Regions from separate parts of the Pseudodesulfovibrio thermohalotolerans genome, predicted to be linked through region 2. Evidence: predicted binding sites of a transcription regulator. Region 2 holds the regulator's gene; each other region holds the start of a gene.

The links. Region 2 encodes sigma-54, which starts transcription at its own class of promoters, with help from an activator protein. Its sites were predicted from a motif close to CTGGCACGGNNNNTGCTT; they were not measured.
Region 1: the regulator sigma-54 is predicted to act here: its motif matches at 5,075-5,092, upstream of LF599_RS10985 (PEP-CTERM sorting domain-containing protein).
Region 3: the regulator sigma-54 is predicted to act here: its motif matches at 2,698-2,715, upstream of LF599_RS04820 (ammonium transporter).
Region 4: the regulator sigma-54 is predicted to act here: its motif matches at 3,160-3,177, upstream of LF599_RS15300 (Spy/CpxP family protein refolding chaperone).

Annotation. Positions count from the first base shown of each region.
Region 1 covers NZ_CP120635.1:2,290,514-2,298,510, forward strand. The annotation lists gene LF599_RS10970 (Crp/Fnr family transcriptional regulator) at 1-358, opposite strand, end outside; gene LF599_RS10975 (sulfatase) at 397-1,956, opposite strand; gene nhaC (Na+/H+ antiporter NhaC) at 1,974-3,401, opposite strand; gene LF599_RS10985 (PEP-CTERM sorting domain-containing protein) at 4,352-5,032, opposite strand; gene LF599_RS10990 (TOBE domain-containing protein) at 5,297-6,358, opposite strand; gene modA (molybdate ABC transporter substrate-binding protein) at 6,515-7,249, shown strand; gene LF599_RS11000 (molybdate ABC transporter permease subunit) at 7,253-7,921, shown strand; gene LF599_RS11005 (Rossmann-like domain-containing protein) at 7,930-7,997, shown strand, end outside.
Region 2 covers NZ_CP120635.1:2,066,061-2,074,057, forward strand. The annotation lists gene dapA (4-hydroxy-tetrahydrodipicolinate synthase) at 1-56, shown strand, start outside; gene LF599_RS09810 (hypothetical protein) at 276-557, opposite strand; gene LF599_RS09815 (manganese-dependent inorganic pyrophosphatase) at 729-1,649, opposite strand; gene LF599_RS09820 (PTS sugar transporter subunit IIC) at 1,742-2,416, opposite strand; gene LF599_RS09825 (PTS sugar transporter subunit IIB) at 2,445-2,909, opposite strand; gene LF599_RS09830 (PTS sugar transporter subunit IIA) at 2,920-3,357, opposite strand; gene rapZ (RNase adapter RapZ) at 3,360-4,241, opposite strand; gene LF599_RS09840 (PTS sugar transporter subunit IIA) at 4,260-4,709, opposite strand; gene hpf (ribosome hibernation-promoting factor, HPF/YfiA family) at 4,712-5,251, opposite strand; gene rpoN (RNA polymerase factor sigma-54) at 5,288-6,697, opposite strand; gene lptB (LPS export ABC transporter ATP-binding protein) at 6,935-7,660, opposite strand; gene lptA (lipopolysaccharide transport periplasmic protein LptA) at 7,663-7,997, opposite strand, start outside.
Region 3 covers NZ_CP120635.1:1,060,546-1,068,542, reverse strand. The annotation lists gene LF599_RS04830 (EAL domain-containing protein) at 1-796, opposite strand, end outside; gene LF599_RS04825 (P-II family nitrogen regulator) at 919-1,251, opposite strand; gene LF599_RS04820 (ammonium transporter) at 1,291-2,649, opposite strand; gene LF599_RS04815 (2-amino-3,7-dideoxy-D-threo-hept-6-ulosonate synthase) at 3,203-4,000, shown strand; gene LF599_RS04810 (3-dehydroquinate synthase II family protein) at 4,011-4,994, shown strand; gene pheA (prephenate dehydratase) at 5,174-6,277, shown strand; gene aroA (3-phosphoshikimate 1-carboxyvinyltransferase) at 6,274-7,614, shown strand; gene LF599_RS04795 (prephenate dehydrogenase) at 7,637-7,997, shown strand, end outside.
Region 4 covers NZ_CP120635.1:3,257,363-3,265,359, forward strand. The annotation lists gene LF599_RS15290 (two-component system sensor histidine kinase NtrB) at 1-1,573, opposite strand, end outside; gene LF599_RS15295 (DUF4405 domain-containing protein) at 1,581-2,399, opposite strand; gene LF599_RS15300 (Spy/CpxP family protein refolding chaperone) at 2,555-3,088, opposite strand; gene LF599_RS15305 (FmdB family zinc ribbon protein) at 3,368-3,571, shown strand; gene LF599_RS15310 (deoxycytidylate deaminase) at 3,758-4,216, shown strand; gene ribD (bifunctional diaminohydroxyphosphoribosylaminopyrimidine deaminase/5-amino-6-(5-phosphoribosylamino)uracil reductase RibD) at 4,188-5,321, shown strand; gene LF599_RS15320 (substrate-binding periplasmic protein) at 5,433-6,185, shown strand; gene LF599_RS15325 (substrate-binding periplasmic protein) at 6,297-7,046, shown strand; gene LF599_RS15330 (riboflavin synthase) at 7,117-7,776, shown strand.

The DNA of each region.
Region 1 (7,997 bases), 220 kb from region 2:
CAATACAGGGGTGCGTTTCCAGCATTATGTCCACCGTCTCCTTGCAAAAGGAGTAGACCACGGCGTCCTTGTGGCAAACAAAAGAGCTGTCGATCGGTTCCTTGGTGAAAAAGGGCACCTCACTGAAGAGCGAATTCTCTTCCACATGCATGATGATCTTTTCGTTGCCGCCAGAGGATGTCCGCTTCATGGACACGGTTCCGGACTGGAGATAGCGCAACTCCGTCACCAACTCCCCCGCGAAGACAATATGCTCGCCCTGTTTGAACTCTTTGCGGACACCCAAAGGCAAAACCTTATTCCAGGCGCCGCTGTTGACTTTTATTCGCCAGAATTCGTTTACATGCGGTGCCGACATATCGTCTCCCGTGCGGGGAAGTTGGTCTTGCGCGAATTTTAACTGGTTCGCAGTTCCCCGATGTACAGTTTCAATTTTTGCAGCAATTCCTTGGCCTTTTCGGGATTGCTTTTGATGATGTTCTCCAACTGGAATGGGTCCTTGCGGCGATCAAAGAGTTCATCCATATGCGGCACCGAAACTTTCGCCCCGGGAACGCAGGTCCACATCTCCTCTTTCATCTCCAACTTCGCGGACTGTGCGCCCGCGTTGCCGCCGGAACCGGAACCATCGTAGAATATCTTGTTCATGGAGTCCGTGTCGATCTCCTTTTGAATCCAGTGTATATAGCTGTAATCATGGTTAATAATAGACCAGGACATGCCATAATAACCAGCTATGGCGAAATCGCGGACCGTATCGGTCTCGCCGCGCATGACCGGCAGCAGACTGATGCCGTGCATGTCGTCGGCATCATAAGTCGAGATGCCTTCATGCCCGGTCTGCTCCACCGCATCGGTCCCAAGCCCCAGGCCGTCGAGAAGCGTGGCGGTAATGTCCACGTTCTGGACAAAGGAGTCGATACGCTTGCCGCCCTTCAAACCGGGAACATGGACCATCAGGGGAACATGCACCAACTCTTCGTAAGGCCAGGGGCGGCATTTACGCATCAGGCCGTGGCCGTGCTCGCCGGAACCCATTGGCTGCCCGTGGTCGGAAGTGACGATGACCATGGTATTGTCCCAGAGTCCCTGCGCCTTGAGCGAATCGAAAAGCTTGCCGAGCCACTTGTCGACCAGAGTGACTTTTTCCGCGTAGAGAGCGCGAATGTGAGCGCACTCCTCTTCGGTCATGACGCCATCGATCTCGGTCCACGGGGCGAGCAGCAGCGGATTCCCCTCGTAATCCGGATTGTACGGGCACGGCTTCTTTTCCCAAACGGACGGCGGATCCCACGGCTCGTGGGGATCGAACGAATCGAGCCAAAGGAGGAACGGCCGATTGGGATCACGCTTCTCCTTCAGCCAACTATCCGCCTCGGAGATCACCACCGAAGCGTAATTATCCGCATCCGAATGCCAGTTCTGGCGCTGTTTCAAGTAGCACTCGGCTTCCCGGATCAGGGATTTGCTGGAATCGTCGTACTCGCCGTCCTCATCCTTCTTGAGCCAATTGGGAGAAAGATAGTCCTCTCCCTTGAATTCGGCCTTGAGCGGGACATTGCTGAAGGTTTCGTGATCCAACTCATGGCCGTTGCAGAAACGGACATAGTCGAATCCACGGGAATAGCCGTATTTGGGGAGACGCATCGGCGGGGTGTCATACACCAAAGCCGTCTGCACATCGCGACACCAGAGAACATCGGTGATGGACGTATCCTCCGTGGTCAGCGGACGCCAGCCGCTCTCCGGCAAGGTATACCGTCCCGTAAGGAGGGCTCGACGAACCGGAATGGTCGGCAGTCCCTCACTGTACGCGTTTTCGAACAGGAAACCGTCTTCGGCGAACTTGTCCAGATTCGGAGTTTTGACTTCCTTGTTCCCGTAACAGCCCAAGTAATTGAACTGTAGGGTGTCCAGCATGACGAACAGAACGTTTTTGATTTGGGATTTAGACATTGAACTACCTTATTGAGTTAAACTGATTCGGAATCGGCTGCCGACTTCAGCGATCGAACGGAAGTGCCGTCAGTCTTCATGATTCCGAAACCGGTTGCGGCCAAAGCCAGAGATACGAATGGAATTATCACGTTAAAAAAGGCGAAGGGAACGTAATCCACTGCGCCGACGCCGAGTATGCCAAGGATATAGAAGGCGTGAACGGACCAGGGCACCAGAGGACACCCCAGGGTGCCCGCGTCTTCACAGGTGCGAGAAAGCACCTGGGGAGCGATCTTCGCGTCTTTGTAGTTCTGGCCGAAGGCCCGGCCGGGAACCACCACGGCCAGGATTTGGCTGCCGGTACCAAGCAGAATGATGTAGGCGGCACCGAGAGTCGCGCCGACAAGCGAAAGCGCGGAGTTCGCGCCCCGCAACATCGCGTCCAGCAAGACCTCAAGCACGCGGGCTTTTTCCAGGATACCGCCAAAAGCCATGCCGCTGGTAAGCAGCAGGATCGTGACCATGACGGACATTAGACCGCCACGGGAAAGAAGCGAATTCAATTCCGGGGAAGGCGTGGTAGCCGTGTAGCCGGTCGTCAACTGCTTGGCCAAAACGGAAATGGTGGCACCGTCATACAACGCAATCGCCAATGCGCTGAGAATGCAGACGACCATGACAGGCAGGACAGGCATTCGTTTATAGGCCAGCACCACCATCAATACGGGAGGCAGGAACGCGATGGGGGAAAGCGAATAGCTCGCTTCCAGGGAAGTGAGAATCGCATTGATATTCCCCACGCCGGAGAGATCGCCGGAATGCATGGAGCCAAGCACGGTATAGCCGACGATGGAGATCACGGCTGCCGGAACGGTGGTCCACAACATTGAGGCTATGTGCGTGAAAAGCGGAACCTCGCAGACTGTGGCGGTAATATTCGTCGAGTCGGAGACGGGCGACATCTTGTCGCCGAAGTAAGCTCCTGAAACAATGGCCCCCACGGTCCACGCGGGATTGAACCCCATTGCTCCGCCGACTCCGAGCAGGGCCACGCCGATGGTGCCCATTGTGCCGAAAGAGGTTCCCGTCGCCAGAGAGGCAACCGAACACAACACAAAGGTGGATGTGAGAAAATGCTCAGGAGCAATAAGCTTGAGCCCCCAGTAGATGATAACCGGGATAGTGCCGGAAGCCATCCAGGAGGCGATAATCATGCCGACAAGCATCAGGATGGCCACCGCAATTTGAATACGCCCCACGGCCGCAAGCATCCCCTCCTGCAACTCCCCCCACGAATAGCCGATTTTCAGGGCCATGACGCCCGCCACGGCCACGGCCACAAGCAAAGGCAAAACAGGCGGACGCACGCCGACCACAACTGTCCCGTACAAAATAATTGCGACAGGAATCGCGAAGGTTAAGAAAGCCCACAGTAAAGATGGTTTTTTCCCGTCCGAACTCATTTCCTCTCCTCTTTCGGCATATAATTCACTGTTTTTCCAACATCATTATTTCGAGCAAGTTGCTAAAATGCTTGTAAGATCCACGTAGCCTTGTTGCCAGGTCTTGTTGTTACGATAGGTCTGATCGCGGAGCGTGTCTGTTGCCTAGGCAACAAAGGCTGCGCAATCGAACAATTTATTGCAGACACACCTCTTCGGCCGAAAAGAAGCGCTGCAATGCAATAAATCAACGTTGCCAATCCACATGGTTTGACTTCGCCGCAATAAAAAGACGTTTGTTCACCGAAGGATATTCCATACGATCGAAACCGTTCCGCCGAAGGCCTGGTCCGCAGGCCCCCTCTTCCCGACGTGAACAATGGCATTGAACGCCGAAGGCCAAGGAAGAACTCCCTTGGGCCTATCGCCGCATGAGTCACCACACATCGCCGGGGATTTACGGAAACTAAAGACTTTGCTGATGCAGTATGCGCGGATGAGAAGACATTACCTGAAGCCGTTTTGATTTGATCGATCGATTCCTTCTGAAAAACGAAAGGCTCTCCCATTTGACGGGACTAGCGAGGAACCATCAAACCGAGCCCAAAGCTCAAAGGAGAACTTCGCGCCAGTCTCAATCACAACGACAGAAAACACAAGTTCGGCTTGCCCTATCTTGCGGCTAAATTCGACAATGTTTCGAAAAACTGCCGACAGATGAGGAATGGTGTTAATTGGGAACGGACTGTGCGGACACGAAACTCGGGAAGCCCCTTGGCGGCAAATTACTCTGCGGCCAACACGCTTAAGCCTCCCATAGCGCCATTCGCCCCAGGTCAACCCGTCGAGAGGTCTTTCCTCAACCTATCCCCCGCCGCCGGATCAGAGGGGGGGGAAAAAACGGCCCTCGCCAAGCCCCCAAAAAAAAAGGGCTCCAACCAGTGGAGCCCTTTTGATCTATTTCCGAATGCCTAGGAGTTGCGACGCCTGCGGGCGTAAGCCAGGAACCCGAGCATACCGAGTCCCATCAGGAGGAACGACCCCGGTTCGGGAACGGGAGCGCCGGGATCGCCGGGAGTAACGGAACCGAAGGTGATGTCATCGAAACCGATCTGGTTGATAACGCCGCCGAAGCTGACCGAGTAAGCGATGCCCTCAAAAGCGACGCCCGTGGCCACGAAGGGGCTGAAATCGCCCGTGGGATCTCCGCCATCCGACGGAGTGACGTCCAGATTCAGGGTGGCGAGCAGATCGCCGGTGCCATCGAGGCCGCTCCACACATTCACGCTGCCCGGGTTGTTGATGGCGGAATAGAAAAAGGAGAAGCCGGTATCGAACCCTGCCGCGAGGCTCATGATGGCCGCGTCACCGTTCAGGAAAAAGAGGATGGTATCCGGGCTGGGCTCGTTGCCGAAGTTGCCGGTGCCACCGGCATCGGAGTCAATAATGCTCAGGGCGTTGTCGCTGAAAGAAACGCCGTAGTCCGTCCCGGAGTTACCCATGGAACTTGTTCCGCCGTTGTAGAAATCAAGAATCTGGTCATGATCGCCCAGCCCCTCGAAATCGAGAACAAGTGCCTGGGAAGGCGTCACGAGAAACAAACACATGACGAATGAAGAAAACAGAATTGCAACCTTGTAAATCCTATTCATAGCAGCCTCCTGGCAGTAGTATTCCCCAACCACTGACAAACGAAGCAAACACCATACCAAAGATATTGCTCATTTATTCCAGGATATTAGACAAAAACAGCAAAGACATCCTGTCGGTTTTCTTTACGTTTCGACAGAAAACTTTACTTTCGCGATCTGATCCGGCTGACATTCCATGTTTTATGGTAAACGGCACAGGCTCTCCCGGCGCGTTCGGACGGTCATGCGCCGCAACCGTCCAGCGGAATCAACGGCCGTCGACGGCTACAGTTGCACGGTGTTCAGGACGACCGACATGGCCTTGAACCAGAACTCGACCTCGTCGCCGGGCTCAAGGGCAAGGTCCCGGGCGCTCAGGGCGGAGATGAGGGCGCAGACGTCGGTGCCATCGGGGAGACGGCCCAGAACCTCGGTCAGCACAGGGGTGTCCGTGACCCGGAGAATCCGGGCTTCCAGACAGTTGCGCGCGCTGCCGGAGAGCCGCTCGGCCCGACGCAGGACATTGACCAGCGGGGCCTTGACCGTGGCGACGACGGGGCTGCCCGGCTGAATTTTCAAATTGCGCAGGGAGTCCATGGTGATGACCGCGCAAATCTTGAGATTGGAACGGGTCTCCAAAACCACCTGGGCCATAACCTGATCCGTGTCGACCTCGACGACGTGGCCCAAAAAGGAGTTGCGGGCCGAAGTGCGTTTGCGCATGGCCTCGTAGGCGTTGCGCACGATGGACTGCACGTCGCCCGGCGAAAACTGCTGGAAGTTGGCGGTCAGATCCAGGGAGGACTGCCCCAGGACTTCCTTGACGATGGTGATGGGCACGCCGCTGCGGAGCATCTCAACGGCCCGGGTGTTGCGCAGGGACTTGGGACAGACAAGGTCCTTGGACAAGCCGCATTCCTTGCCGCGCTCATAACAAATGCGCCGGAAATAGCCGGGGTCCACCCTGAAAAGCTCCCCGCGCAACCCGCAGCCCATAGGACTCTCCCGGAACGCGGCCAGCTCGGCGAAAAAGTCCTCGGGCAGCGGGACCTCGCGAATCCGGTCCTCCTTCCCCAAACGCACAAACGGCCCCTGTGCGTCAAACGCCTCGGCGTCGTCCAACGACAGGATTTCCCCGAGACGCGCGCCGGTATGGCGGACAAGCTGAAAGACCAGCCACAGCCGGGTCCTGGCCCGGACGCTGTCCATACGCCTGGCCGAATCCTTCCATTTCCTGAAAGATTCTTCCAGAGCGTTCATTTGCGACGGTTCCAGGTAGCTCACCTGATCCGAAACGCTGAAAAATTCGCGGGGGCACACCTTGCCCGAAGCCCTGTCTTCTCGCATGAAACCATCACCTGCCGAATTATCACGCCTTTATCCATTCGCGTGACTTGGTTGCGACATAACAGCACAGAACATAGGGAATTTAACGACGGGGCACAACCCGTTCGCAAACAGCCCACCCGCCGCGCCGAACGCGGCGGCGCAAGGAGAACCACCATGCACCGCATCCGTTTCTGTGCCGTCATGCTCACTCTGCTTCTCGCCCTGCCCACGAGCGCCTTCGCGGGCGACAAAGTCGTCCTGGCCGCCGGGGCTGGCTACAAGAAGATGGTCAACGCGCTCAACACGGCCTACGAAAAGAAAACCGGCCGATCCATGGACCTCATTTACGGCAACATGGGCAGAGTGACCACGCTGGCCAAGGAAAGCGGCAAGGTGGACATCGTCCTGGGCGACCGGCAGTTCCTTATCGTTCGGGCGGACCTGCCCGTGACCGAGGAGACCGAGCTGGGCCGGGGAAAGCTGGTCCTGGCGTTCGCCAAAGGGTCCGAATTTTCCAAGGAATCCGATCTGGACAACCCAAAAGCCGAACGCATTGCCCTGCCCGACACGAGCAAGGCTATCTACGGCAAGGCGGCGCGCGAATACCTGCTGACGACCGGCAGGCTCCCGGGCATCAAGCCCAGGCTGGTGGAAGTCGCCACCGTGCCACAGGTTTTTTCCTACTTAGCCACCAACGAGGTGGACATGGGCTTCATCAACCTGACCCATGCCCTCAACGTCAAAGACAAGCTCGGCGGCTACATGATCGTCGACGAGAAGAACTACGCGCCCATCAGCATTATCGCGGCCGTGCTCAAGAACTCACCCAACAAGGTTGAGGCCGGAAAATTCCTCGAATTCATCAAGACCGCCGAAGCCCAGGCAATCGTCCGAGCGAACGGCCTCTAGCATATGGACTTCGTCGGCATACTGGCCCAGCCGGAGACAATCGATCCTCTACGGCTCACCCTCAAGGCGTTGGCCGCATCCGGTGCGCTGCACCTGGTGGGCGGTGTGCTCATCGCCTACTACCTGACCTCCGGCAAGGGCGCGTTGCGCTCGGTCGTGGACTTTCTGGTCACGCTGCCCCTGGTCTTTCCGCCCGTGGCCACCGGGTTCATCCTGCTCATGCTTCTGGGCAGGGCCGGATGGCTCGGACAGTATTCGCCGGTGGACATCGTCTTCAACTTCCCCGGCGTTGTCCTGGCCTCCTTCGTGTCCGGGCTGCCGCTCATGGTCAAGCCGGTGGAGGCGGCCCTCAGGGGCGACGTGCGCAGGCTGGGCGAGATATCCCAGGTACTGGGCAAAAGCGACTGGCAAACCTTCTGGCTGGTGCTCCTCCCCAACATCCGGCGCAACGTGACCGCAGGCTGGTTCCTGGCCCTTGGCCGCTCGCTCGGCGAAGTCGGGGTCACACTCATGCTCGGCGGCAACATCATCGGCAAGACCAATACCCTGTCCCTTGAAATCTACAACGCGGTCTTCAGCGGCGAATTCGACCGGGCCATGGTCCTGGCAGTGGTCATCGGCCTGTTCTCGCTGACCATATTCGCCGCCTTGAAAAAACTGTCCGCCGTCTAGGAGACGCAATGAAAACCATACTCGAAACAGTGCATGAACGAGCCCTCGAACTCTGGACCAAGGAGGGCATTCTCGA
Region 2 (7,997 bases):
TGGACGAGAACAAACCCAAACTGGAAGCCGTGCTGAAAACTGCCGGTCTTTTGTGATATTCCAAGGCCTCGGCTTATGCCGAGGCCTTTTTCGTCATCTCCTCGAAGGGACGGCCACGAGCCGTCCCTTTTCCTTTTCGAAGCACGGATTAACGATGGCAACGGCGTACATTAGGAATGTAAACAGACTTTCGACTCGCCAATAATGTACAGAAAGAAATACCGCCCTGTATCAAGGAAAACTCCCGTCTATCCTGTTTGCGCTATCCGATGCGATCAATTGGCGGCACATTTTTGCGGAGGTTCGCTTTCCATCTCCTCGACCTTGCCTCCATCCATTTCAACATCTGCACAAGCCCCCACGTTGAGCGGCCCATAATCCTCGTCAAGTTCGGTTTGTTCCGTAACATTCAAAGCTTTGCCCCCAATGATCCATGTGCCCACCTTGGATGTTGGGCGGCTTTCAATAATACCGTAAAAATCATCTTCCGCCCCGGCGATATTACCTACTGCTAATATCACCAACGCCACCACACATCCTGCCACAATCATTTTCATACGACTTCCTCCAATGGTTGTTCGCGCGGTCGACCTGTTCTCCCTTTAAGGCACAACCGGACAGGAAAACCCATTATTATCCTCTGAGTCCCCTCGCGCAGCCAATACAAAAGGCCCGCCAGCACAACGCTGGCGGGCCTGACTTTGCGCACTAAATCAACAGTCTTCAGCTTAGCCTTCGAAGGCCTTGATGAAGTTGGGGGCGACCTGCTTCTTGCGGCTCATGACGCCGTCCAACCAGACGGACTCGCCCTTGGTAGCGATACCGAAAGCCTTCTCGACAACCGCGGGATCCTCGGAAGCGATGAGCATCTCGGAGCCTTCCTTCATGATGTCGGTCAGGAGCAGGAAGACGGAGTGACGGCCGTCAGCCTTGACCTTTTCGATCTCGGCCTGCAGGGCGTCCTTATGAGCGTCGAGCATGGACAGATCGACAACTTCCAACTGGCCGATACCGACCTTGTTGCCAGCCATATCGAAGTCTTTGTAATCACGGAAAACCAGCTCGTTGGCGGAAGCGCCGTCAACAGCGGACTTGACCTTGAACATCTCCATGCCAAGGGCCATGACGTCATCGACACCGGCGATCTTGGCCAGGGCTTCGACGGCAGCCTTATCGGCATCGGTGCAGGTAACGGACTTGAACATGACGGTGTCGCTCAGGATGGCGCACAGCAGGATACCGGCGATGTTGGCCGGGATTTCCACGTTGTAGAAGTCGTACATGGACTTCAGAACAGTGGCGGAACAGCCCACGGGCCAAACCCACATTTCCAGGGGACCGGGAGTGGTCACGTCGCCCAGCTTGTGATGGTCGACGACGGCCAGGAGCTCACCCTTGTCCAGATTGTCGATGGTCTGGGAAATGTCGGTGTGGTCGACCAGGATAATCTTCTGGTCGGTGGCGTCGGTGACGATTTCGGGAGCGGCGAAGCCAAACTTCTCAAGCACGAATGCGCTTTCGGGAGCGATCTCGCCCTGAGTGACGGCCTTGGCCTCCATGCCACGTTTGCTGTACAGGTCGGCGGCACCGATCGCGGAAGCAACGGTGTCGGTATCGGGGTTCTTGTGTCCAACAACCAAAATAGCCATATCAAGTCCTCCTAATTGATTTATCCTTTATCAGGAATTTGAGCATCTAAAACAGAATGTGAGAGATATCACAAACTATGCCGACTGCCAAGCTAAAAGCGAGGCCAAAGTAAGAAAAGCGAGAAAAGAATTATGCCCGTCGTAAGAACGACATAAGCCCGTTTCAGGCGCAGAGCCATTAGGCCCCCGAGAGATGCGGCCACCCAAAGGTAGGCCCAGGTCACGCCCAATCGCGTAAAGATAGCCGGATACAATGTGAATATGATCTCAAACCCCTGCTTGAGGACAAGGACAGCAGCCAGAAAGGAAATCCAGCTCATGAACAGATTTCTCGTCATGGAACGCAAAATGAGCATTCCAGGGAGATGGACGGTGCCGGGATTGCGCGCCCAGTTCAACAGCATATTGTAGCTTCCCTGCTCACGTTCGCGCAACCACCCTTCCACCTTGGTGCCTATCCAGGCCAGCGGCATACTGGCGAAAAGCACAGGCATGATCCTGGAGGGTTGGTCCAGACCAAAGTAGGTGGTCAGCGTCAGTGCGGAAAACGTCGCGGCGGTAAGCTGCGGTGGAATGTAAGTGCCCGCCGGAATGAGGTCGAGCCAGAACAGCTCGAAGAAAATGGCGATGTAAAGGCTGGTGGTAAACTCGCCAGTGGCTGCTCCCCAGAAGAAACCCACCACCAGGGGACGCTCAAGTAGCCCGATGCTCAGCGCTGAACGAAAAAGGGAGAAGAGGGCAAAAAAAAAGCGACCAGTGCAAACCAGGCGAAGGAATGGGGCAAGATCATGACGGCTAGAACCTCACCTGTATGGGGTCATTGGGAACACATCGAAAATCCAGCTCCACGCCCTTTTTGTTGAGATGCCGCAGGCAGGTCTCGTCTTCGTCGGACAAGGCCACGCTCGGCGAAATCTGCCGTTTGCCCGGGCTGTAGTGAACGTTTCCGATGTTGAGCACATGAAAACCGAACCCCGAATCGAAGGCGCGGCGCGCATCGGAACAGTTGGAAAAAAGGATGATGGCGGCGTATTCGCCGGAATTGGAACTCAGCTTGGTAACGGCTTCAGGCACTTCCTCCACGGTGATGAAGGAACTTTTCACCGCCTGGGGAATAGCCAAAGACATGATCTCCTGCTGCAGAATGTCATGGGCCAGCTCATCGTTGGCAACGATGACGGTCCTGGCCCCGGTATACGGCAGCCACGTCTCGATGATCTGGCCGTGAATCAAGCGATTGTCGATACGAACGAGAGTCACGGCTTCATTCCTACTTCTTTGCTTTTTTACGCAGCATCGCTCCGGCGACCTTGATCCCCTGCTGTCCCGCGACCATGGCCTGTTCGGCTAGATCGTGCAGTTTCATGGTCCGCCCCTGCAGGGCCGCCACAAGCATGGGCAGGTTGACACCGGTGATGACCTCGACATTTTCCGCTTTCATAAGAGAAAGGGACATGGTCGTGGGAGAACCGCCGAACAAATCGGTAAGAGCCAGGACACCCTTTCCCTGTTCCAGGGACTGGATAGCCTTTCGCACGCCCTCCAGAGCCTCGTCCACACCCTTCTGCACGTCAATGCCCACGGCCAGGCAATTTACCTGAGGACCCATGACCATCTCCGCCGCCTGAAGCAAGCTTTCGCCGAAGGTACCGTGCGTGACCAGTACCACGCCGATCACTCCGTCCTTTTTTCCAGTTTTTGCAACCATGTCTATCCGAGTTCCATGTGTCGATGTTCAATCGATACTGTATAGCCTTTTTCCTTGAGTGTCGCCAGTACCGACTCGGCAACGGATACCGACCGATGCCGGCCTCCGGTGCACCCCAGCGCCAGGGTTATCCTGTAGCGCCCTTCATCTGCATAAAGGGGAAGGATATAAAGCAGGAATTCATGAAACCGCTTGATGAAACCACTTCCGGCGGGGTTGTTGAGGACATAATCGGATACGGCCTTGTCCATCCCGGACATGGGACGCAACGATTTGTCGAAATAGGGGTTGGGCAGAAAACGTAGGTCAAAGACCAAATCCGCCTCGGAGGGCACGCCGTACTTGAAGCCGAAGGTGATGATATGCACCCGCATACCCATGCCCACGTCCTCAAGGGCCGACCATTTTGTTTGAATGACCCGGCGCAAATCATGGATCGAATAGTCCGTGGTATCCAGAACCAAAGCGGCCTGGGAACGCACCAACTCAAGAAGCTGTTTCTCCTTCTCCAAAGCCTGTTCCAACCCGAGATTGCCATACTCCAGCGGATGCGGCCGACGGGTCGTGGCGTAACGACGGACCAGCTCAGCCATCTTTGCCTCAAGGAAAAGGACCTGCGGGGTGATGCCGAGTTCTCGAAAACCTTCCAGCGCCTGAGCCCATCCGTCCACAAATTCGAGCTGGCGCAGGTCCATGCCTAGCGCAAGCCCCCGATACTTGGTATCGAACTTGAGAATAAGGTCAGCCAGCTTGGGCGACATTTCGGACGGCAGGCCGTCGATACAAAAGAAGCCGAGGTCTTCGAAAACCCGAAGAGCCGTACTCTTGCCGGAACCCGAGAGTCCGGTAACGATGACCACGGGAAAGGAATTGTTCGACGTCATCGGTGCACACCCATCGGTTTAGACGCTTTTGAGGAGAGTCCAGAGAGCCTCAGTATCTTCAGCCGTGAGGAAAGCCTTGCGGAATTCCTCGTCCTTGAGAAGACGGGATATCTGAGCCAGAACGCGCAGATGCATACCCGCCACCTGTTCCGGCGCGAGCACCAGGAAGAAAATGTTGCAGGGGCTGTGATCGAGCGCCTCGAACTCCACGCCTTTCAGGCTGCGGCCCACGACAACGATGACCTTCTCCAAGTCCTCAAGCTTGCCGTGCGGAATGGCGATGCCATCGCCGATCCCGGTGGATCCGAGTCTTTCTCGATCGAGAAGGACACGGACCGCCAGGTCCGTGTCCATCTCTGGATATTGTTCGCCCAAGGGGGCGACTAGTTCATGCAATACGTCCGACTTGTTCTCGGACTGCAATTCGGGAAGGATCAGCTCCTTCGCCAGATAATCACTGAGTTTCATGCTTAGTTACCGGGGTCGATCAGTCCGTAATCGCCGTTTTTTCTCTTGTATATGACGTTAACGCCTTCGGTCTCCGAATTGCGAAACACCAGGAACTCATTTTCAAGGGCATCCAACTGCATGGCGGCCTCGTCCACGGACATGGGCTTGGGCTCGTATGCGTCGGAGCCAACGATGGTTGGAGCTGCACCGCCGCCTTCCTCGAAGGACAGGTAGTTCATCTGCGCCATTTTATTGGGACGCGCCTGTCTGGGGCGGTTCTTCATCTTTTCCCGCATCTTGCGGAGCTGGGCTTCCAGCTTGTCCAGGACCATGTCGATGGTCGAATACATATCTTCAGAATCTTCGTAGGCCGAGATATGAATGCGATCCGAGTTCAGGATCACATCCGCCTTGTGGCGGAACTTGTCGACCAACAAATTGACCTGGAGATCTGCTTCCGCATCGGAAACGTATTTCGCTACCTTTTCAAAACGCTTTTCCGCGTACCCCTTGAGGTGATCGGAAGGCTCGAAATTCTTGAAAGTGAAGCTGATGTTCATACGCTGCCTCCTGGTTGCGTTTGCGGCAAGCAGAATCTAGAAATACTGCTTGCGTTTGGAAGAAGAAGGAATGCCCATGGCCGAGCGGTATTTGGCGACCGTGCGCCTGGCGATATTCACTTCCAGCTTTTCCTGGAGGATTTCGCCGATTCTCTCGTCACTGAGCGGTTTCTTCGTGTCTTCTTCCGAGATCATTTGCTTGATGAGCGCCTTGACGCTCTCCGAACCCACCTGGGAACCGTCATTGAGGTCCAGGGCCGAGTTGAAGAAGAACTTCAACTCGAAAATTCCATGAGGAGTCGAAACATACTTGCTGGTAGTGATCCGGCTCACGGTGGACTCGTGCATCTCTATATCCTCAGCCACCTCCTTGAGGATCAGGGGTTTGAGCTTTGTTACGCCTTCCTCGAAAAAGGCTCTTTGAAAACCGACAATACTTTCAACTACTTTATACAAGGTTCGCTGCCGCTGGTACAGACTTTTCATCAACCACGCGGCGGAGCGCATCTTTTCCTGAAAGTATTCCTTTTCCTTGTCGGCCGCCCCCTTCATGGAGTCCATGTAGAAGGTGTTCATCTGCAAACGGGGCATCCCATCTTCATTAAGAATGATGACAAAATCTTCCCCGTATTTGTAGACGAAGACATCAGGGCTGACATAGTGCGGCTCAGTGCTGGAAAAATTGGCGCCCGGCATGGGGTCCAGGGTCTGGAGAAGATCCAAATACTCCTTGAGCTCTTCCATGGAAATCTTGAACTTGCGGGCAAGGGGCTTGTAGCGGTTCTTTTCCAGATCTTCCAGATGGTCCTGCACGAGGGACACCAGGATCGGGTCGTCGTAATCAAGAACCTCCATCTGAACCAGAAGACACTCCTGCGGAGTGCGCGCGCCCACCCCGACGGGATCGAGATGCTGAATGCGAGTGAGTACGCTCTCAATCTCCTCCTCGGAAGCCTGAACCATGGCGGTCAACTCTTCCATGGAAGCCTGGAGATAGCCGTTGGAATCAAGATTGCCGAGGATGACATCACCAATCGCAAGCTCGCTTTCGCTGAAACTGGAAAGCCGCATCTGCCAATTGAGATGGCCTTCCAGGGACGGCTTGGAAGCCAACCGCGCCTCAAAGGAAACGCCCTCCTCAGGCACTTCCAGGTCGCGGGACAACGCCTGCTTGGAGGTGGAGGAAAATTCGCCGAGATAGTTCTCCCAATCCGCATTGCGGACCAGTTCCTCTTCGGCCTGAGACTCGGTCAGAACCTCGGACTTGTCCGATACCTCGGTTTCGGTTTCGGTCTCATCCAGGAAAGGATTCTCCAACAATTCCTGCTGCACCGTCTCCAACAGTTCAAGACGGGAGAGTTGCAGCAGCTTGATGGCCTGCTGCAACTGGGGCGTCATGACCAGTTGCTGTGAGAGCTTGAGCTGTTGTCGAAGTTCCAATCCCATGATTCGTCACTCGCTTAGGGTTGCGTTTATCGGCTGCCGGATAAAGAAATTTTTTTTGCTCGGCTTGCCATTTCTTTCGGTTGAACTATGCCACAACGAATTAAAGGATGCAACACCATTGTGATAACATCCTGTTTCTATTCGCAATCAATCGAATATATTATGGTATGAAAAAAGTGTACCAACCTTTGGGTACAGTGTAAATCGAGAAAGCTAAAAAAAGATGTGGGCGGTGAATCAGAGCCGGAAATCTTCGCCCAGATAAATCTGCCGGGCTCGGCTGGACTTCACGATATCGGTCGGAGCCCCTTCAAGAATGACCGTACCTTCGTAAACGAGATAGGCTCTGTCACAAATATTCAAAGTTTCCCGAACGTTGTGGTCGGAAATGAGAATACCGATCTCCATGGACTTGAGTACGGAGATGATTTCCTGGATGTCGATGACCGCGATGGGGTCGATACCCGCGAATGGCTCATCAAGAAGAATGAACTGCGGGTCGAGAATAAGCGCCCTGGCAATCTCCAGCCTGCGCCGCTCACCGCCGGACAAAAACATGGCCGCCTGATCCGCCAGCTTGGTGATGGTGAACATCTCAAGCAATTCATCCGCCCTCGCCCGCTGCTCCTTGGAAGTCATGGAGGTCTGTTCGAGAATGATCTCCAAATTCTGGCGCACGGTCAGCTTCTTGAAGATGGAGCTTTCCTGCGGCAGATAACTTACCCCAAGCCGGGCGCGTTCGTGCAGCGGTTTGTCCGTAAGCTCCTGCCCATCCAGGGTGACCACCCCGGTATTGGGCTGCACGATGCCCACAAGCATGTAGAACGTCGTGGTCTTTCCCGCGCCGTTCGGGCCAAGCAGGCCGACGACTTCCCGGGAGTTGAGCTCGATGTTGATGCCATGCACGACCTCTTTCTGGCCGTACCGCTTGGACAGGTTGGTTGCGCGCAGACCTTCGCCCATGGCTATTGCACCTTCATGTTGCCGGGGGTCATGAAGATGGCCTTGACGCGCTGCTCGCCGCCTATGACCTCCGACCGGTCGTCCTTGATATGGAAATTGATGACTTCGCCCGTCAGGGAATTGGGGCCGTCCTGCAACTTGGGATTCTGTTCCATCTTGAGAAGCTGCGGGCCGACCAGATAGGTCAGTCTGCCGCAGGTTCCCTCGGTGTTGCCCTTCTTGGCTCGAACACTGCCCTCGGCAACGATTCGCTCAACGCTGTCGGCCGAGAATTTCCTCTGTCCGTCAGCCAAAAGGTAGGCCGAAAGTTTGTCGGCCCAAAGGGTCAGTTCGCCGT
Region 3 (7,997 bases), 1.0 Mb from region 2:
TCTGCTGGGTGCGTTTTTCCCGATGCCGCTCGGCCAGCGCATCGACCTTGGAAGCCATGCCGGGCACTGCGTCCAGCCCCGGGGCGGGCCGGGCGAAATAGAATCCCTGGAACACGTCCACCCCGTTGGAGAGCAGGCACATTGCCTCTTCGGCGGTCTCCACCCCCTCGGCCAGAACCAGGCAGCCGAGCCGATTGGACATCTGAACGAAACTGCGGACCACTTCCAACTTGTGGAATTGCTGGTCCACCGCGCTTACGAGCGTGCGGTCCAGCTTGATGACATCCGGCTTGAGCAATGGAATGCGGTCCAGGTTGGAGAACCCAGCCCCCACATCATCCAGCGCGATAAGAAAGCCGCGCTCCCTGTAAAATCGGACAAAGGCCATGAGGGCGTCGATGTCCTCGCACCGGGACTCGATGATTTCGATAATCACATTGCCGGGACTGATGCCGCAGCGGGTGACCAGATTGAGCAGATGGCAGGAACCGCGCGTCTCCTCGTTGATGCAGGAGGCGTCGATGTTCATGGAGAGCATCAGCCCCTTGTCCCTTCGCAGGAGAGCCGCGAAGGACTCCGCCGCGCTAGTTCGGCAGGCCCGGTCCAGGGCGAGCCGGGATGCCCTGTCCCGGGCCTGCTCGAACAGCAGGGTAGGAGGTATGATATCTCCGCTTTGGGGGTCGAACCCCCTGCTCAGCGCCTCCAGTCCCACAACCGCCTTCCGCTTGAGGGAGACCTGGGGCTGGAAATGCGTGACCAGGAAGCGATTTTCAATGATCTCTAGTATGTCGGGCACTGCGGTCAACCTTGAAATATCTCGCCTGTCGGCCGTTATGCTTATGGTACCGAGTGGTTGTCGCCGCTTTTGTGCCGGGGCGGCCCGATCGGTCCGCCCCGGCTATATTGTCGCAATCCGCTCTAGAGGATGCCGTCCTCACCGGTCCTGATACGCAGGGCCTTGGTCAGTTCGGTCACGAAGATCACGCCGTCGCCTTCGGTGCCGGTCTGCCCGGAGGACAGGATGGCTTCGACGGCCTTTGCTTCGAAATCGTCGTTCACGCCGATTTCAAGACGGACCTTCTTGAGCAGGTTCACTTCCATCTGCACGCCGCGATAGGTCTCGGTGAATCCCTTCTGGCGTCCGGAGCCGAGGATGTTGGTCACGGACAGGGAGTAGATTTCCTGGGCGTACAGGGCCTGCTTCACGTCGTTGAGCTTTTCGGGCCTGATGTATGCAATGATGAGCTTCATTTTATTATTCTCCTTGAATGATCTTTGGTTGCGCTTCGACTACTCGTTGCTGAAGAGCTGGAAGCCGTTGTAGGACTCGGAGCCGTGCTCCGCGATGTCCAGCCCCTTAAGCTCCTCTTCCTTGGTCACGCGGATGCCGAAGATCGCCTTGACGATGCTCATGAGGATAAACCCGCAGCCAAAGGCCCAGACGAAGAAGGTGCCCACGCCGACAAGCTGCACGCCGAGCTGCCCCATACCGCCACCGAAGAACAAACCGCCGTCGGTATTGAACAGGCCGCAGGCGATGGTGCCCCATGCGCCGCAGACGCCGTGGACCGAAGCCGCGCCGACCGGATCGTCGATCTTGAGAACCTTGTCGATGAACTCGATGGACATGACGACCAGCACGCCGGCCACCAGGCCGATGATGATGGAAGGACCGGGAGTGACGGTGGCGCAGGGGGCGGTGATGCCGACCAGACCTGCCAGCGCGCCGTTCATGGTCATGGAGATGTCGGGCTTGCCGTAGCGGAGCCAGGAGATGAACATGGCTCCAAGGGTGCCGCCGCAGGCCGCGAGAGAGGTGTTCATGGCGATCAGGCCGATGGTGTCGTCGGCGGTGGTGGTGGAACCGGGGTTGAAGCCGAACCAGCCGAACCACAGGATGAAGACGCCCAGACCGGCCAACGGGATGTTGTGGCCCGGGATGGCCTTGGCCTTTCCGTCCTCGGAATACTTGCCAATACGCGGACCGAGCACCAGAGCTCCGGCCAGGGCTATCCAGCCGCCCACGGAGTGGACAACGGAGGAACCGGCGAAGTCGCAGAAGCCGAGAGCTTCCAGCCAACCGGCGCCGTCATCGCCCAACCACAGGGAACCCCACGCCCAGTGGCCGGACATGGGATAGATCAGGCCGGAGATGACGATGGACACGACGATGTAGCTGCCGAACTTGGTGCGCTCGGCCATGCCGCCCGAAACGATGGTGGCGGCGGTGGCGGCGAACACGGACTGGAAGAACCAGAAGGTGTAGGTCCACATCATGTCGCCCTCGGCCACGCCGCTCAGCGCGTAGCCGGAGGTTCCGATGAACCCGCCCGCATCCAGGCCGAACATGACGGCGAAACCGAACAGGAAGAAGACGATGGACCCCGCCGCGAAGTCCAGGAAGTTCTTCATCATGATGTTGCCAGCGGACTTCGCCCGGGTGAATCCGGCCTCGACACAGGCGAATCCGGCCTGCATAATCATGACCAGACAGGCGGCGATGAGCGTCCAAAGGATGTTGGCGTTGGACTGGGTGAGCAGCTCCACATCCTGAGCGTAGGCAAAGGAAGGGGCCAGGGCTGCCGCCAATACGGCCGCGCCGATGGCGAGCCTCTTGGAAACATGGGTCGGGGACTTTCTCGAAAACATTGCGATACTCCTCTTTGAATGGAAAGCGTTTCTAACCTGCCTCCTTTCTATCAAGAGTCGTGCCAATTGCGTTTTTTGTTGCTATCCATGTAAAATCGCCACTTTCGACCGTTTCAAAATGAGTATATTTTTTCATTTTTGTCATAAAGTACATTTTTGCATGGTAAAAAATGCACCAAAATTGTCAATTTGTAAAAAAATGTTAAATCAAACAAAAATGACCGCCGGTCGCACTTTTATAATACATATAACGCTATCTACCTGAAATCGTAACATATGTTTTTGTTGACAGATCGGCCCTAGAGGTGTAGCTCTAAAAGCCATGAAGACCTCCATCGTTACCACCGCATACTTTTCCAACTTTTACTTTTGGTATTGGTATAGCCACGCTCGCGGGCTTGGAAGAGGCGCTGTGTAACCTTTTGGTGGATCACACAACCGATAGAAAACTTCTTCAAGGGCCGCGGGCGAAAGCCGGCGGCCCTTGTTTTTTTGCACCGGTCGCCGGTCCAGCCCGGCTCCTTGAGGGAACCAACTTCAGAGGAGAAACAACATGCACATCGGAAAAGCCATCAGGTTGGAGCGCATCTTCAACCGCAACACCGGCAGGACCATCATCGTCCCCATGGACCACGGCGTGACAGTCGGCCCCATCGACGGACTGGTCGACATGCGCGAGGCGGTAGGCAAGGTCGTCGACGGAGGGGCCAACGCCGTCATTGAGCACAAGGGCCTTGTCCGCTGCGGCCACCGCGCCGAAGGCAAGGACATCGGCCTCATCGTCCACCTCTCCGCCTCCACCTCCCTCTCTCCCTTCCCCAACGCAAAATCCCTGGTCGCCTCCGTGGAGGACGCCATCCGGCTCGGCGCGGACGCCGTGTCCATCCATTGCAACCTCGGCGATGAAACCGAAGCCGCCATGCTTAACGATTTCGGGAAAATAGCCTCCGACGCATCCAACTGGGGCATCCCGCTCCTGGCAATGGTCTACGCCCGAGGCCCGAAGGTGAAGAATGAATACGCCCCCGAGATCGTGGCCCACTGCGCCCGCGTGGGCACCGAACTGGGCGCGGACGTGGTCAAGGTCAATTACACCGGCGACATCGACTCGTTCTCCCGCGTGTGCAACGCCTGCTGCATCCCCGTGGTCATCGCGGGCGGCCCCAAGCTCGACAGCACCGAGGCGTTCCTCCAGATGGTGCATGACTCCCTGGAAGCCGGAGGCGCGGGCCTGTCCGTGGGACGCAACGTCTTCCAGCACGACAACCCCACCCGTCTGGTCGAGGCCCTGAACATGGTCGTGCACAACGACGAATCCGTCGAGGCCGCCCTCAACCACCTCAACGCATAGCGAAGCAGCCATGAAAAAAATCATCTTCAAATCCGTTCCCTTCGACAAAACCCTGGTCACCCTGGCACTCGAATCCGGCGTTGACGCCGTCATGGTCGAAAAGGACCATGCAGAGGCCGTCAGGGCACTTGGCCGCGTCACCGTCATCACCCCCGAGGACATGCCCGTCGTCGAGCTGACCGAAAAGGCCGATGAAGACGCCACGGTCAAGGAGATCAAGGCGGGCAAGGACGTGGTTCTCAAAAAGGGATGGGAGATCATCCCCGTGGAAAACATCCTGGCCCAGGTCGATTCTCTGGCCCTGGAGTGCGAATCCCTGGACCGCGCCGTGCTCGCCGCCGGAATCCTCGAACGCGGCTGCGACACCATCGTGGTCCTGCCCGAAGGCGGAGCCGACCTGAAGCGAATCGTCGCCGAACTCAAACTCTCCCAGGGAACCATGGAACTGCAAACCGCCACAATCACGGCCATCGAGCCCACCGGTCTGGGCCATCGCGTCTGCGTGGACACCATCTCCATGCTGAAGAAAGGCCAGGGAATGCTCATCGGCAACTCCAGCGCCTTTTCCTTCCTCGTCCACGCCGAGACCGAATCCAACCCCTATGTGGCCGCTCGGCCTTTCCGGATCAATGCGGGCGCGGTTCACGCCTACGCCCAGATGCCCGGCGACAAGACCACCTACCTCGAAGAACTCGCGGCAGGCGTGGACGTGCTCATTGTGAGCGCGGACGGGACCACCTCGCTGGCAACCGTGGGCCGCGTCAAGGTCGAGGTCAGGCCCATGCTGCTCATCACCGCGGAGACCAAGACCGCGAACGGGACCAAAACCGGCCAGGTTTTCCTGCAAAACGCCGAGACCATCCGCGTGGTCACGGACAAGGGCGAACCCGTATCCGTCGTCACGCTCAAGGTCGGCGACAAGATCCTCGTCCGCACCGACGAGGCCGGACGCCACTTCGGTATGCGCATCAAGGAAGAGATCAAGGAAGGCTAGGCACCCCATTTTCCGAACTCCCTTGAAGATTAACGGGACGCGGGGATTGAGAAAAAGCGTTCGATGACGCATTATTATATGAAATAACGCAACCCCGCTCGAAAACACGTATTGGAAGGGTCCGAGAAAGAACCCGTTGCCGAGGGGCCGAGATGCCCGAAGGCACTCCTGGAGAAGACATGGCTGACACGAAAGACAGGAACGACATTCCCGATCTCGGGGAACTGCGGGATTCCATCGACACGCTGGACAAGCGGATCGTGGACCTGCTCAACCAGCGGGCCAAGCTGTCCCTGAGCGTCGGCCGCTACAAGGCGGCCAAGGGCGAATCCATATACAAGCCGTTCCGCGAGCAGGAGGTGATGGACAAGATCGCCAACTCCTCGCCCGGCCCGTTGCCGGACAAGCACCTGCGCACCATCTATCGCGAGATCATGAGCTCGTCGCGCCACCTCCAGCGGCCCGAACGGGTGGTCTATCTCGGCCCGGAAGGCACATTCTCCTATTTCGCGGCGGTCGAGCACATGGGTTCGTCCGCCTCCCTGACCCCCAAGAACAACTTTGAAGAGATCTTTCGGGCCGTGGCCGAGGAAGGGGCCGAGCTGGGAGTCATCCCGCTCGAAAACTCCATTGAGGGCACCGTGGGGCAGGTGGTGGACCTGTTCATGAAATACAAGGTCTACATCCAGGCCGAGGTCTTCAGCCGCATCAGCCATTGCCTCATCTCCCGGGCCGAGCGCGTCGAGGACGTCGAGGTCATCTACTCCCACCCGCAGCCCCTGGGCCAGTGCCGGGAATGGCTCCACTCCCACCTGCGCGACGTGCCGACCATCCCCATGGAATCCACGGCCGAAGCCGCCGAAGTGGTGGCAGGCAAAAAAGCCGCCGCCGTGGTCGGCCACCGCAAGCTGGCGGACATGCACGCCATGAACGTCCTGGCCGAATCCATCGAGGACCTGCCGGACAACTGGACCCGGTTCATCATCATCGGGGCGGCCCCATCCCAAGAGGACCGGCGCGACAAGACATCCATACTCTTCACCACGCCCAACCGACCGGGCGCGCTGGCCCGTGTGCTGACCACCCTGGCCCACCAGGGCATCAACGTAACCAAGCTCGAATCCCGTCCCTACCGGGGCGAGAAATGGCGATACGTCTTCTTCGCCGACCTGGCCTGCGATCTGGGCGGCGAAAGATACGAAGACGTGCTGGGCGACATCCGAGACCAATGCCTGACACTGCGCGTGCTGGGCACCTACCCCACTCAGGAGGAAATCCAATGACCAAGGATCCGATCATCGTCAATGCTCCGGCCAGCAAGTCCCTCTCCCACCGCACCCTGATCGCCGCCGCCCTGGCCAAAGGCGTGTCCGAAATCAGCTCGGTCCTCGACTCCGACGACATTACCCGCACCCGCGACTGCCTGACCGCCTGCGGAGCCGCCATTGAGGAAAAGGACGGCAAGCTGGTTGTCACGGGCATGGAGGACGGCCCCAAGGGGGCCAACGCGGACGGCAAGCACAAGGACGAGGAGCCGCGTGAGCTGTTCATGCACGAGTCCGGGACCACCTGCCGTCTGATGACCGCCGTGGCCGCCGCTGGCAAGGGCGTCTTCCGGATTCACGGCGCGCCGCGTATGCACGAGCGCCCCATGGCCGAGCTGACCGACGCCCTGTCGAACCTGGGAGCCAAATTCGATTTCGAGGGGGAAAAGGGCTTCCTCCCCTTCGTCATGACCGCCGGGGGATACCGAAAAAAGAGCGTGGACATCACCCTTGAGGAAAGCAGCCAGTACCTGTCCGGCCTGCTCCTGGGCGCGCCCATGGCCGACCACGAGACGACCATCGCGGTGACCGGTGACAAGGCCGTGTCCTGGCCCTACGTCGCCCTGACCCTGCGGATCATGGAGGACTTCAAGGCAGGATTCGCCGTGGAGATCAAGGAAGACCGCGCCTGGAAGGAAGTGCCGTGGCGTTCGATCAAGGGCGTGACCCCCGGCCAGGTCCGCTTCATCGTCAAGCCGACCGGCTACGAGAACACCGGCTACATGGTCGAGGGAGACTGGTCCAACGCCAGCTATTTTCTCGCCGCCGGGACAGTGGGTTCGCGCCCGGTGCTCCTCAAAGGCTTGGCCGCCGACTCCCTTCAGGGCGATCGGGCGATCATGGACATCCTCAGCCAGATGGGAGCCTCCATCAAAGTCAATTTCAACGGCATCCTGGTGGAGCCGAGCAGACTGCGCGGCATAAGAGTCGACATGGGCCGCTGCCCCGACCTGGTTCCCACCGTGGCCGCCGTGGCCGCCTTCGCCGCCACGCCGACGACCATCGACAACGTGGCCCATCTCCGCCTCAAGGAGACGGACCGGCTGGCGGCCTGCGCCGCCGAGCTGACGCGCGCCGGTTGCGAGGCTGAGGCGTCCGACGATTCGCTCACCATCCGCCCGGGACGTCCGCCCCGCGACAGCGAAGTGAAGTTCAAGACCTACAACGACCATAGAATGGCCATGGCCATGACCCTGTTCGAACTGGCCGGAGCCAAAACCACGCTCGACAACCCCGAATGCGTCAACAAATCCTTCCCGGGCTTCTTCGACGAGTGGAAGAAGATCGTCGGCTAACCCGCAAGGACAGATAGAAATCATGGCAACGGAAATACACAACATAGCCGTCGTGGGCGCGAACGGGCAGATGGGCGGCCGCTTCTCGACGGACTTCGCCGGACTCGGCCTGAACGTTACGAGCCTGGACCGGGGCTCCTCGGACGAAGACGTGCGCGCTGCCCTCGACGGATGCGACCTGCTCCTGCTCAGCGTGCCCGTCACGGCCATGGACGCCGTGCTCGACCGAATGCTGCCGATGCTTGCCGCGCCGACCATCCTCTGCGACGTGGGTTCCGTGAAAATCATGCCGGTGAAGGCCATGACGGCCCGGTACGAGGGGCCGGTGGTGGGCACCCACCCCCTGTTCGGCCCCGTGGTTCCCGACGGATTCGAGCCCAGAG
Region 4 (7,997 bases), 1.2 Mb from region 2:
GCTCGATCTGCTTGTCCTCGAAATCGAAGCGCATGAGCTGCCTGAGGGAGTCGCCCACCTTGAACAGGTCGATGAACGACGGGTCGAGCTGGCGCGGCCGGGCCAGATAGAGGAGATCCGTGACCACCCGGTTGAGGCGGTCCGCCTCCTGGACCATGGCGGCGGCATACTGGTCGAGCGGAGCCTGGCCCTTGAGCTTGGTGGCGAAGAGCTGAGCGAAACCGCGCAGGGAGGAAAGCGGATTGCGCACCTCATGAGCCACACCCGCGGCCAGAGAGCCAATGGCGGCCAGCCGCTTGGCCTCGTTCAGGTCCTCCTCCAGGGAGCGGATCTGCGTGCGGTCACGGATGAGCACGAGCCGCTGGCCCAGCTCGGGCGCGGTGTCGTCGTCATGCTCCTGGAACGGCAGGAACAGAATCTCCAACTGACGGCCCTGATAGTCGAACTGTTCCCATTCCACGGAACCGGACGGCCGGGTTTCATTGGTCTGCAGGCCGAAGTCGAAATCCTGCCAGTATCCGCCCACGATCTCGGGCGGCGGCGCGGGGGCGTCCCCGTTTTTCTTTCCGGCGTTTTTTCCGCCCTTCTTTCCGGACGGTTTCCCGTTCTTCCCGCCGGGCTTGTTTTCGGCCCCGGCCTCGGAAACGGCCCCGGACTCCTCGTCCGGCCCAGGCGCGAGGAGCTGCCTCGCCGAACGGTTGGCGGCCAGTATCTCGCCGGTCTCGGCCAGAGTGACCAGGCCGTCCGGCATGTTGTCCAGCAGCTTGTTCTGGAACCGCTCCAGGCGGACGAGCTTGCGGCTCGCGCCCCGGCGGCGCAGATAGGCGAACGCCAGGGACCAGAGGACCACGGCGGCGAGAAAGACGTACCCTGTCTGATAGGTGGCGGCCTGCCGGTACTGGCGGAACTGGCGCATGTGCTTTTCGGCGTTGAGCCCCACCACCAGGTAAACCTGGGACTGGAATTCGTCGAACATCATCCCCGGCCCCATGCCCTGGCCCATGCCGGGCCCCATGTTCTGCCCCATGCCCCGGCCCTGCCCGCCCCGTCCCGACGACGGTTCCCCGTCAACGGGGTCCACGCCGAGCAGAGCCGCGATGCCGGAACGGACCTGAAGCCCGGACAGCAGCACGTTGGTCTTGTCCACCTCGGCCATGACGTGCCAGGCCCGGCCGGGTTCGATGTCCTCGGCCACGGCGTCCGGCAGTTGGAAGATGGGATGATTGTCCTTTTTCACGGAGGTCACGATGGGCCGTCCGGAGCGGTCGAACAGGGTGACGAACTCTATGTCCTCGGACTTCGCAAGCTCGGTGAAAAGCTCTTCCGTCATGGTCCGGAAAAGGGTCGAGGACTGGCCGCCCATGCGCAGGGTGCGGGCGATGCGGAAGATGTTGTTGTCCACACCGCGCAGAATGGAGTTGCCGGTCATTATCATGTGGTCCTCGACGATCTTGCGCTGCTGGGCGATGGACTGCCAAGTCAGGTACAGACTGCCGAGGCCCAGCACGATGAGGGCCAGAACAAGGGCTACGAGAGGCCCCTTCTCCTTTTCTTCCGGGTGAACTACTTCCATGTCCGCACTACTCGCCCTTGACGATCTTGTAGATATCCATGGGAGACATGTCGTGTTCGGCGGCCAGGGTCTTGAAGGAGCTCTCCGGGGCGGCGTCGATGCCCGCGTTCTTGAGCCGCGCCAGGACCTCTTCCAGCTCCAGGCCGTAGGATGAGCAGATCACGGCGACCGTCATCTTGCCGGTGCCCTCGGGCGGCTGGGGGGGCATCAAGGAAAACGGATCGTCACCTTGCTTGGCCCGGATGATGTCATAAATATACTGCGGACTCACGCCGCGCGACCGGGCGATGTCCTTTATCAGCGAATCCTCGTTCACGGACTCGTCGAACCCGGCCTCGTGCAGGGTGCTCAGGGCGAGGTCCACGTCCAACCCGAGAAATCCGCAGAACTTCTTCAGCGGGCTGGTCTCGGCGTGCCCATAGGGAGGATTGCCATATGTCACTGTGGCGTCTTCCTTGATCCGCGCACCTAAGTCGAGCAGCGTGCTCATGGGAGGCAGGCCGAAGAGAGTGCCCGCGAAAACCACAAAGACCAGAACCAAGCTGACGATCATGGGCGTCGTCATGACCACCAGATCGCGGGCCCGGTTCTTCATGTAGTTCATGAGGGGCTTCCAGTTGAGCCAAATGTGCAGAAGCAGGGCGATGAGGAACAGGGTGCCCACCGTGGTGTGAACGTCGCCCCACTGCGTCTTGGTCATGCCCAGCAGATGCCAATCGGCCCAATAGGCAACACGGCCTTCCGGCACAATATACAAAATCACGCTGGTGACGAGCGTGACGAGAAAAGAAATAAGTGCGGTAAGGGACGTGATTTTTCTGAACATCCTGGGTCTCCTCGAAAAAGTGATGCGTTGCCGCAAATTTCCTGCACCCCGCCAACGTCTGCCGACGATTATATGCGGGACAGGCGGCCCCACGCCTCCTGCCCCGCAATATCCTGTTTTCCGGGTTATCGGAAATACTGCCTCAATTCAACGAGCTAGAACATTCCCCGGTTCGTGCCCTGACCGGAGCCCATGCCCTGGCCGTAGCCGCGAACGGGACCGGAGCCGTCGCCCATGCCGTGGCCGTATCCGCGACCGAAGCCGGAACCGCGGCGGGGGCAATCGCCGAAAGCGGCGATGCCGGTGGCCTCGACGAGCTCATCGCCCATGGCCTTGCGCAGCTCAAACATCTTGCTACGCTGCTCGGAGATACCCTCAACCAACTTGGCGATGGCCGCTTCGTCAGCCTTGCCGCTGTTGATCATGGCCTGAAGCGTGGAGCGCTTGACCCAGATCTGATTGCGGACGGCCTCGAACTGCGGCTCGTATTTGTCGACGATGGCGTCGGCCTGGGCCTGCTTCTCGGGGGTCAGTTGATTGTACATGGCACCGGGGCCGTAGCCGGGACCGTAGCCCGTGCACGAGCCGGAGAATCCGCGCCCATGGCCGGGACCGGCCAGCGCGAAGGCGGCCATGCTCAGGACCAAGGCCGCAGCCAAAGCGGAGATGGTGATGTTTTTCTTTGACATGTGTCTGCCTCCTAAAGGTTTATGCATTCATGCAAACAGGTAAATGCGTGTGTGACATTCTGATTGTCATAAAGCATGGGGCGTGCCAAAAATGTAATCACTATAAATTATTACTTTATTTTAAAACACTACGCCTGTGGTGCACAATCTTTTGTGCAGATATGTTCACACACTCTGCACACATCCTGTGCAAAGTGCAAGCGGCCTCCCTTGACAAACCGCGACCGCGGCACAACCTAAGAGGCATCGACAAACCACATGGGCCACGGAGTTACAATCATGCCTATCTATGAATATACCTGTAAACAATGCGGAAACGAATTCGAAGAGCTTGTCCTGGGCGCGGAAACGGATGTGACCTGCCCCAAATGCGGTTCGGAGGATACGGAAAAAATCATGAGCGCCTGCCGCGCCAAGGTGGACGGCGGCGGCCCCAACCTCGACGCCCTGCAAGGGGGCGGCTGCGGCTCCGGCGGCGGCTGAGGAATCTAGCATCGCGCCCGGTCCGGGCGCACACGCCTTCCCACGATCCCGGCCGCACTCCTGCGGCCGGGGCTGTTTTTTCCCTCTTCCATCCGGGTCCGGCCCGACCTCGGCCGTTCCCTTTCGGCAAGAGAAATGATAGGTGGACCGAACCAAGCTCCACTTCGCAACGAACGAGGACCCCACATGCCCAACAGATTGCCCTGGCCGGAATATTTCATGCGCATCGCCCATCTTGTGGCCCAGCGCTCCACTTGCACCCGCCGCGCCGTGGGCGCCATCGCCGTGCGCGACAAGCGCATCCTGGCAACCGGATACAACGGCGTACCCACCAACATAGCCCACTGTGAAGAAGTGGGCTGCCTACGCGACCGTCTCGGCATTCCTTCGGGCGAACGCCACGAACTCTGCCGGGGCCTGCACGCTGAACAGAATGTCATCATCCAGGCCGCCACCAACGGGCTGGACCTCAAGGGGTGCGACATCTACTGCACCACCAAGCCCTGCATCCTGTGCACCAAGATGCTCATCAACTGCGGCGTGAAGAACATCTATTACAGCGAGAACTATCCAGACGAGCTGTCCGAAGCCATGCTCGTCGAAGCCGGAGTGAACCATGTTTTCATGGAAGGCGACTTCAGCTAGCGAACGATTCATGGCCCGGGCCGTTGAGCTGGCCCGGCGGGGACGCGGAGCCACGGCCCCGAACCCGTGCGTGGGGGCCGTGCTGGTCCGCGACGGCAAAGTGGCCGCCGAGGGATGGCACACCCGGTTCGGCAAGCCGCACGCCGAGCGGGAATGTCTGGCCGCCGCCCGCGCCTCGGGCGTGGACCCGCGCGGCGCGACCATGTTCGTCACCCTGGAACCGTGCAACCACCACGGCAAAACCCCGCCGTGCACCGAAGCGCTCATCGAGGCGGGCGTGGCCGAGGTGGTGGTCGGAACCCGCGACCCCAACCCGGTGGCCGCCGGCGGCGTGGAAAAACTGCGCGCCCACGGCATCAAGGTCACGGTGGGCGTACTCGAACGGAAATGCCTGGACCTGATCGACGATTTCCTGCTCTGGCAGCGAACCTACTCGTCCTACAACATCCTCAAGATGGCCGCCACGCTGGACGGCAAGATCGCGGCCGCCTCCCGCAGGCCCGAGCCGGTCTCCTGTCCCGAATCCTTTGCCAGGGTGCACGCCCTGCGCGCCATGGTGGGCGCGGTCATTGTCGGCGGCAACACCTTTTATGCGGACGATCCGAGCCTGACCTGCCGGATGGACGGCCTGCCCGAGGACTTCGTCCAGCCCTTCGGAGTGATCGTCTCCTCCCGACTGCCCGACGACCCGAGCCGCTTCACCCTGCTGCGCGACCGGCCGGAACGGGCTATCTTCATGACCTCTCAGACCGCCGCCCGCAGTCCCCAGGCCGATGTCCTGCGGCGGCGCGGCACCTCGGTCTGGCCCTTGCCCGGCCGGGCGGGCTCCCTTGCCCTCTCCTGCGGTTTCGAACGGCTGCGCTACGACTGCGGCTGCCACTACACCCTGTGCGAAGGCGGCGGCCGACTGGCCCTGGCCCTCATCGAACAGGGACTGGCCGACGAACTCATCCATTTCGTGGCGCCGCGCATTCTCGGCGACGACTCCGCCCCGGCGGCCTACTCCGGCCGCAAAGCCGCGGCCATGTCCCAGGCACTCGATTTCCGCATCGCGGAATGCGAACCAGTGGGAACGGACCTGATGCTCACCCTGCGCAACCGTTAACGCACCTTTGGCCGGACAACGGCCATTCGCTCCGGCCCATGAGCCCCCATGTCCACACCCGGCCCTGCGCGGCCGCTTGCCATCCTTTCTTCAAGCGGTTATCATTATCATATGCTGGTCGCAAAAGTCCTTGTTGCGGTCCCGCTTCTTGCGGGACTTCTTCTCGCGTCTCCCGGTTTCGCCCAGGGAACCGACGACGCCGGAAATCTAACCTACCTGACCGAAGAGTTCAGGCCCTTGAGCTATACCATTGACGGCAAGCCCGCCGGGTTGGCCGTGTCCCTGCTCAAGCTGCTCTGGAAGGAAATGGGCGTGCCGGAGCAGCCCATCCAGGTCATGCCCTGGCCTCGCGTATACGATACCCTTCAGCTCGACCCGCACATCATGATCTTTTCGATGTACCGCACGGCGGAACGGGAAAAATCCTTCAAATGGGTAGGGCCGATCGTCAAGGGGCGGCTTGCCCTCTTCTCGTTGCGCTCGCGTCACCTGAAGACGAATTCCCTAAAGAACCTCACCGGAAGCCGAATCGCCTCCCTTCGCGACATCGCGGCGGCCTCGAAAATGCTCCGCGCCGGATTCGTTCCAACCTACGCATCCAACGCCGCACATGCCATACAATTGCTCGAATCCGGCCGTGTGGACGCCCTCGCCCTGGACGAACTCAGGTTCCGCCAAGCGCTCACGACTTTGGACATTCCCCCCGAAACCTTCGAGATCATCTATGTCCTGAGCGAAGAATCGCTTTGCTACGCCCTCAGCCCCGACACTGAGGACACCCTCGTCGCCCGTTTCCAAAAAGCCCTGGACACGGTGATCAAGAAGCCGGACTACCGCAAGCTTCGTGCCCGATTCCTGAATTGATCGAGTCGATTTACAACCTCGCCGCCAATTGCTAGTGGAAGTAATATGCCACTGCGCCAACCGCCATACAGCAAACGCCCGCCAACAGGGGCCTCCCCGATCGGAATCGCGGTGATTCCGCTCCTGATCCTGTGCGGTCTGCTTCTCTTGCCGGCCCCGGCCCTAAGCGGACTGGGCAAGCCCAAGGCGCTGGAGGCGTACACTTGGCTGACCGAGGAATACTATCCGTTCAACTACACGGAAAACGGGCGGCTCCGGGGAATCTCCGTGGACCTGTTGCGCATGGTCTGGGGCGAGCTGAACATCTCCCCGAAACCCGTGGAATCCATGCCCTGGGCCAGGGCCTACGAACGGGTCCAGCACGAAGCGCACACCGTGCTGTTCAGCATGGCACGCACCCCTGAACGCGAAAAGCTGTTTCAATGGGCAGGCCCCATCGCCTCGGTCCGATTCGTGCTGATCGCCCGCAAGGACCGTCACATCCACTTGGAAACACTGGACGATCTAGAGGGATTGACCGTGGGCACCCTGCGAAAGGACGTCTTGGACGCCTTGCTCGCGAAATACCAGGATATCGCCCGCATCCAGCCCGTAGTCAGCATGGACCAGAACATAAACAAGCTCATGACGAACAGGCTGGACATGGTGGCCTACGAGGAAACCTCCTGGTACAAGATCGCGGCCCGCTACGGGTTCGATCCAGACGATTTCGAGACCGTGTACGTCCTGCGGGAAACGCCGGTGTACTATGCCTTCAACCCGGCCACCCCGACCAATCTGGTGAACGTCTTCCAGACCGCGCTTGACCGGGTCAAGGCCCGGCCGGAATACCCCGCGCTTCTTGACGCCTACCTGCGCTGACGCGCCGATTTACACCCGCCCCCCGGCCTGCTACAACGAGGCCGCACAACACAGAAACGAGGTATCATCCATGTTTACCGGACTGATAATGGGCATGGGCCGCATCGAGGCCGCCGAGGCCAGGGGTTCCGAGACGCGGTTTCGCATCCGGCCCCTCTGCGAACTGTCCGACATCGAGCTTGGCGAGTCCATCGCCGTGAACGGCGTATGCCTGACCGTGGAGACTTTCGGCGACGGCTGGTTCACCTGCTACGCCAGCCGCGAAACCCTGTCCGTGACCAGCCTGGGCGGATTGCGCCCGGGAAGCACGGTCAATCTGGAGCGGGCCATGGCCATGGGCGACCGTTTCGGCGGACATATCGTGGCCGGACACGTGGACTGCATGGCCGAGGTGGCCGAAGTGCGCCCGGCGGGCGAATCGAAAATATACCGCCTGTCCTTTGACGCGGCCCACGGGCGATACGTCATCCCCAAGGGGTCCGTGACCCTGGACGGCATCAGCCTGACGGTCAACGCCTGCGCCCCCACCTGGCTCGAAGTGAACATCATCCCGGAGACGCAACGGGTGACGACCATTTCCGGCTGGTCGTCCGGCACCAAAGTCAACATGGAAACGGACGTCATCGGAAAGTATGTGGAGCGGATGGTCCAACCCTGGACCGGCTCACCGGAAACCGACAAGGGCGCCACCGGCATCACCATGGATTTTCTACGGAAAAACGGTTTTTAACCGTCCCCGTTTGGACCGTACGAATTAAAAGGCACGCCCGCAAAGCGTGCTTTTTTTATTTATGCTTTGCCGCGATGGTTCGCGAACTCCCGACCTTCGCCGTATTCAAGGCGGGAGGCGGCGCAGTGATATCCACGCGCTGTCCCCTTCTCCTCAAAGGGCAAGAGACACACCAAAACGAAACCCGCCGCAACAAGGCTTGCAAAAGAAAAGGCCGGGAG